3 regions of the Tetragenococcus halophilus genome follow, and region 3 is predicted to be linked to each of the others. Evidence: predicted binding sites of a transcription regulator. Region 3 holds the regulator's gene; each other region holds the start of a gene.
What was found. Region 3 encodes CtsR, which represses protease genes until heat stress. Its sites were predicted from a motif close to TTGGTCAAAAAAGGTCAAANA; they were not measured.
Positions count from the first base shown of each region.

Region 1: AC806_RS07545 (ATP-dependent Clp protease ATP-binding subunit) is a predicted target of CtsR. The motif match lies at 1,023-1,043, and genes of this name have one in related genera.
Region 2: clpP (ATP-dependent Clp endopeptidase proteolytic subunit ClpP) is a predicted target of CtsR. The motif match lies at 701-721, and genes of this name have one in related genera.

Region 1 is NZ_CP012047.1:1,593,601-1,595,872, forward strand. Features, by position in the region: gene ptsP (phosphoenolpyruvate--protein phosphotransferase) at 1-165, opposite strand, end outside; gene AC806_RS07535 (phosphocarrier protein HPr) at 165-431, opposite strand; gene AC806_RS07540 (hypothetical protein) at 593-790, opposite strand; gene AC806_RS07545 (ATP-dependent Clp protease ATP-binding subunit) at 1,114-2,272, shown strand, end outside.
Region 2 is NZ_CP012047.1:695,002-697,273, reverse strand. Features, by position in the region: gene AC806_RS03260 (glycerophosphodiester phosphodiesterase) at 1-16, opposite strand, end outside; gene AC806_RS03255 (hypothetical protein) at 107-625, opposite strand; gene clpP (ATP-dependent Clp endopeptidase proteolytic subunit ClpP) at 816-1,397, shown strand; gene AC806_RS03245 (gamma carbonic anhydrase family protein) at 1,489-1,980, opposite strand.
Region 3 is NZ_CP012047.1:75,083-77,354, forward strand. Features, by position in the region: gene pknB (Stk1 family PASTA domain-containing Ser/Thr kinase) at 1-627, shown strand, start outside; gene AC806_RS00340 (CtsR family transcriptional regulator) at 776-1,237, shown strand; gene AC806_RS00345 (ATP-dependent Clp protease ATP-binding subunit) at 1,257-2,272, shown strand, end outside.

The DNA of each region.
Region 1 (2,272 bases), 870 kb from region 3:
CAATTCTTTTTCGGAAGTTTTTAATGCCTCGTCAAGGCGTGTTTTTTCATGTTCAGTATCATCGACATTCTTTTTTGAAAAAGTTAAATCTGGTTCCACTAACAGGTAGGCTTTTGCAACAGCTACTCCATCGCTTGCCGCGATTCCCTTTAGCATATCAGACATTATTCAGACAATCCTTCCTTTTTCATTGTTTCTACAATTGCTGCCATTGCATCTGATTCATCAGCACCATCTACTGAAATCGTAACATCAGAACCTTGGCCTACGCCTAAGGACATAACGCCCATAATAGATTTCAAGTTTACTGATTTACCTTTATACTCTAAATTAATATCAGAGTTGAATTTGCTTGCAGTTTGTACTAATAAAGTTGCTGGACGTGCGTGAATTCCTGTCTCAGCAGTTACATTAAAATCTTTCTTTTCCATATCGATCGATCTCCTTTGAGTTATCAAATTTTGTGAGGGTTTTCTAAAATTAAATATAAACAAAAAAAAGTAGCGAATAACCCTTTCAATTGATAAGATTACCATTTTTTTGCTGTTTAGACAACCGTTTTCCACCACAAATCGAAGAATTAGGTGAAAATTCAAGCTTCTTTTTCACTTGGCTCGTATCTATAACTGATCGTCCCTTGTAAGCCTGCTTTACCTACAAAAGACGTACGGTCGCAAAAAGATAACCAAGCTTTACGAAATTCTAAAAAGTCTGGCTGTTCAACTGTTAACTTATCAATCTTACCCTCTTTTAATTGTTGTAATAGTTCAACAAATGTTTCTTGTGTCATTTTTTCTCTCCTTTATCTTCCTAAAAAAATTATAATAAAAAGAAAAATTTCTGCAAGCTTTATAAGAACCATTTATCAGATATTTCTTTTTTAATAGTTATTTTATTCGACATTACTCAATTTTCCAGTAAAAATTTTTCCTAATATAAGAAGGTAAAGCTTTTTAAGAAAATTTCGCTTTTCCAGTTCAAATCCTTGAAAAATATAGTAAAGATTGTATAATAGAATTTGAAAGGTCAAAGTTGGTCAATGTTTTTTGACTTTTTTCTTTACCTTTTATAAAGATAAAAGAACTTGAACATAAAGAAAGGTTGTGAGATTTGATGCTTTGTCAAAACTGTGGAAAAAATGAAGCAACCATTCATTTATATGCAAATGTAGGTGGACAAAGACGACAAATCGACTTTTGTCAAAATTGTTATCAAAAATTAAAAAATCAACAAGAAAACCCAATGGGGGGCATGCAAGGTATGCAACAAGATCCATTTGGCTTTGGGAATTTAGATGATTTCTTCCGTCAAATGTCGCAAATGCAAGGTGGTAATTCCTATTACTCACAAACGCCTCCAACACAAGCTGGTGGCGGAAATAACGGAAATGGTGGTCAATCCTCAAACAATTCCGGTCTATCTGGTCTTTTAGGTGAATATGGCATTAATATCACCCAACAAGCCAAAGATGGCCAAATCGACCCCGTTGTAGGACGTGATGATGAAATTAAACGTGTCATCGAAATTTTAAATCGTCGTACAAAAAATAATCCAGTTTTAATTGGCGAAGCTGGTGTTGGTAAAACAGCTGTCGTTGAAGGTTTGGCACAAAAAATCGTCGATGGCGATGTACCTCAAAAATTGATGGACAAACAAGTGGTACGACTTGATGTAGCTTCACTTGTACAAGGAACTGGTATCCGTGGTCAATTTGAAGAAAGAATGCAACAGTTGATCAGCGAAATCAGAGAAGCAGAAAATATCATCCTGTTTATCGATGAAGTCCATGAAATTGTAGGTGCTGGTACAGCTGGCGACGGTAGCATGGATGCTGGCAATATCTTAAAACCAGCATTAGCCCGCGGCGATTTGCAAATGGTAGGCGCAACAACTTTAAATGAGTTCCGCACCATTGAAAAAGACGCTGCTTTAGAACGTCGTTTGCAATCAGTACGCGTAGATGAACCAACAATCGAAGAGACAGTTTCGATTTTAAAAGGTTTACAACCACGCTATGAAGATTATCATCATGTAAAATATACCGACGAGGCGATTCAAGCAGCAGCTGATTTATCAAATCGTTACATTCAAGATCGTTTCCTACCTGACAAGGCAATCGACTTGTTGGATGAATCAGGTTCTAAAGAAAACTTGACCATTCAATACGTTGATCCAAAGACGATCGATAAAAAATTAGAAGATGCGCAACAAGAAAAAAGCCAAGCTTCTAAAGAAGAAGATTACGAAAAAGCTGCTTACTACAGAGACCAAA
Region 2 (2,272 bases), 620 kb from region 3:
GAGCAAAAATTTTCATCGGTCTCACTCCAATCAGAAATATTGTAACATGTAACGATAAAATCAACAAAAAAAGAAGAAACAGCGCTTTGTCTCTTCTTTTGGCTCATTATAAAGGTTTGGAAAAGTAGGTCAACGGTTCATCGCTGACTTTTTTCATTTGATTTTTCTTTTCATAAATCATTTCTGTTAACTCATCAGAAAGTTCTTCGACCAACATACGCGCGCCTTTAAATGTATAGCCGCCAATTTGAACCGTTTCTTCAGGAGATAAAACGACCTTACGAGTAGCAATTCTTTTAAAAAACTCATCCAAAAAATAATTAGGTAAATAAAAGCTATTTTGAGCTGCAAAAGAATGTAAATAAATATAATCATCCACCGTAATATAGCAATCATCAAAAGCGTTAAAACTGGTGTATTGCTCCATCATAATGACCCGTTTATCCAAAATTTCTACTATTTTTTTATTTAATAATACTAAAGTTTCAATCTCTTTGACCTTATGCTCTAGCATTCTTCTTTTTTCATCTTTACGTTGATCATATCGTATACGTAAATTAAACGCGACCGTTACAACCAATGCGCCAATTAGCACTCCTAATAAGCTTGCGATAAAAACTTGCATTTAACTTGCCTCCCCATTAAAAAATAATTGATGTCTTTATTCTACCAAATTTTCTTTATCATAGCCAAGGTTTTATATTTGACCTTTATTGACCAAATATGTATACTAGCTATTAGAAAAAGATAAATGGACGTGATATAATGTCTTTTAAACGTCTATATTTTCTATGATTTAAAAGGAGGAACATGAAATGAATTTAATTCCAACAGTAATTGAACAATCAGCCCAAGGGGAAAGAGCGTATGATATATACTCTCGTTTATTAAAAGATCGTATTATTATGCTAAGTGGTGAAGTAACCGATGATCTATCTAACTCCATCATTTCACAACTACTATTTTTAGATGCACAAGATTCGGAAAAAGATATTTATTTGTACATTAATTCGCCAGGTGGTAGTGTGACAGCTGGTTTTGCCATTTATGATACCATCAACTTTGTCAAAGCTGACGTGCAAACCATCGTATTAGGTATGGCAGCCTCTATGGGAAGTTTCCTATTAACCGCTGGTACCAAGGGCAAACGTTTTGCTTTACCAAATGCTGAAATCTTGATTCACCAACCATTAGGCGGTGCGCAAGGACAAGCAACTGAAATCGAAATTGCTGCTCGTCATATCTTGAAAACACGTGATCGCTTAAATGAAATCTTGGCTGAACGTACAGGTCAATCACTTGAAGTAATCAAACGCGATACCGACCGTGATAATTACATGACTGCTGAAGAAGCCAAAGAATACGGCTTGATAGATGACATCATGACCAACAAATAAACAATGATTAAAAGTGCCATTGTCTTTACTATTTTGGGTAAAGGCAATGGCTTTTTTGTATTTAATAATAATTTAAGAAGACTATTAGGACCTAATTCTTTTTATATTCAGTGTACTTGCCGTCCAGATAATCTTTGCCTAATTGGCAATAATGATCTACGTTTTCTTTATTGCCTTTAATTTCTTCTGGCGTTAATTCTCTAATCACTTTTGCTGGTCGTCCTAAAGCTAAGGAATTTGGCGGAATCACTGTTCCTTGGGTCACTAAGGAACCGGCACCAATCATACTGTTCTCCCCTATCATTGCATTATTCATAACAATCGAACCCATACCGATTAAAGCGCCGTCTTCAATTTTACAACTATGCAACAAGCACTGATGTCCTACAGTAATGTTGTTACCGAGCACACAAGAAATATCATGATCAACATGAATCACTGTTCCGTCTTGAACATTCGTCCTATCTCCTACAAAAATAGGGGCGTAATCACCACGAAGCACACTATTAAACCAAACAGTTACCTCTTTGCCCAAAGTCACATTTCCAACAATCGTAGCATTTTCTGCAACAAAATTTTTCATAGTTTCCTCTTTCTAATCCAATTAAAATAAGAATATAAAATTATAAATGAGGGTTTCTTTCTCAAACTTCCCTTCATTATTATCAAAATGAAGGGACCTCTCTCGAACTTCCCTTGATTTTGGATAAAATGAAGGTTCCTTTTCTAAACTTCCTTTCATTTCATCTAAAATGAAGGCTCCTTTGTTTAACTTCCCTTCTTTTGTAAAGTATATCATATCACTCACTAGCAACAAAAAAGCGACACCAACTTATAGTGGGTCTATAATATTTAGTGTTGTTACTAAAAAAATT
Region 3 (2,272 bases):
CAAACACCAAACGAAGGTGAGGAAGTAATCCCCGCAGACACACCTATTGTTTTTTCTGTAAGTGCTGGACAAGAGCAAGTTGAAATTCCTGATGTAAAAGGAGATTCTGAAAATAAAGCAGAAGAAAAACTGGAAGACGCTGGCTTTAAAGTGGAAAAGGAAGAAGAATTTGACGATTCTGTTGATGAAGGAGATGTTATCAGTACAGATCCTTCGGCTGGTTCAACAGAAGATAAGGGAAGCACAGTAAATATGGTTGTTTCAAAAGGCGAGGAAGAAGAGCCTGAGACAAAGAAATTTACGGTGGATGTAGAGGCTTCTTTTAAAGGTAACAACAACAGTGAAGATAGCAGCGAAGACAGCGAAGACAGCCAAGACACTGAAGATAGTGAAGATGAAAATGATCAAGACTCATCGAGTCAGACGATTACGGTCTGGCTTACAGATACAGATCATGATAACGAGCAATACGAACAAATTGTTTTAGATTCAGAAGATGATAAAGAGACAATCAATGTTCCCGTTACTGTTGAAGAAGGCGAAAAAGCAACAATTGCTGTGCAACGTGATGATGAAGAAAAAGTTAGCCGTGAAGTAGATGAAGCTGAAACTGTACAAGTACCTTAATTTAGATAAAAGACGAACGATAAACACAATATCGGTCGTCTTTTATTTTTTGCTAAGTATTTGATGATAACAAGACCTTATCCTTTCCAAGTAATGAAAAATTCGTTATAATAAAGGTCAATAATAGTCAAAGGAGGGTCACGAGCAGATGAGTCATCAAAATACTTCTGATATGATTGAAGCTTATTTAAAGAAGATTCTGGAAGAAAGCGAGATGATTGAAATTCGTCGCGCTGAGATGGCAGATTTATTCAATTGTGTACCTTCACAAATCAATTATGTCATCAATACACGTTTTACTGTACAACGAGGTTATACCGTTGAAAGTAAACGAGGTGGTGGCGGCTATATTCGTATTGAAAAAGTTCAAATTTCTAATTATCATCAATTTTTAGAACAAGTGAACCAATTATTTGATCAATCACTCTCAGAAAAAGATGGAATAGCAATTATTCAGAAATTATATGAAGAAGGGATTCTTTCTAAAAGAGAAGGTAATTTATTATTAGTAACAATTAGTAAAGTAGCTTTAGGAAAATCAGTTAAAGAAGAAAACATACGAGCAAACATTATGCATGGCGTACTAGAACGATTAAGCTATGAATTATAAAGATAGGAAGTGAAAAAATATGGACGAACTATTTACTCAGCGCGCTAAAGAAGTATTACAAATCGCCCAAGAAGAAGCAAAACGTTTTAAACATCAAACCGTAGGATCAGAACACGTTTTACTAGCTTTATTAATGGAACCCAATGGTATTGCTGGAAAAACATTACGTGAAATGAATGTTAATGAAAATGATATCCGTGAAGAAATCGAACACTTAACAGGTTATGGCACGATGACTAGTTATCCGGTAAGTGGCTATTTACCTTATTCGCCAAGAGCTAGACAAATTTTTGCCTATGCAGGTGATGAAGCGAAGCGTTTAGGCTCATCACAAGTTGGTACAGAACACTTACTTTTAGGCTTATTACGTGATGAAGAAATCCTAGCTTCACGTATTATGTTGAACTTAGGCCTAAGTTTAGCGAAAATGCGTCAACTCTTAAAGAAAAAAATGGGTGTGAACCAAAATAAAAGTGCAAATGGTGCAAACCGACGACGTCCAGCTCAAGGGAGACAGCAACAAGCACAAGAAGGCACGCCAACTTTGGATTCACTTGCACGTGATTTAACAAAATTAGCACGCGAAAAACGTTTAGACCCTGTTGTTGGTCGTAATAAAGAAGTGAAGCGTCTTATTCAAATATTAAGTCGTCGTACCAAGAATAATCCAGCTTTGGTAGGTGAGCCGGGTGTTGGGAAAACAGCGATTGCTGAAGGTTTAGCGCAAAAAATTAATAATGGTGAAGTTCCGCAAGATATGCAGTCAAAACGACTAATGATGTTAGATATTGGTGCATTAGTTGCTGGAACAAAATATCGTGGCGAGTTTGAAGATCGCATGAAAAAAATTATTGATGAGATTTATCAAGATGGACAAATTATTTTGTTTATTGACGAATTACACACTTTAATTGGTGCTGGAGGAGCAGAAGGTGCCATCGATGCTTCTAATATCTTAAAACCAGCACTTGCCCGTGGCGAGTTACAAACCATTGGAGCGACAACCTCTGATGAGTATCAAAAATATATCGAAAA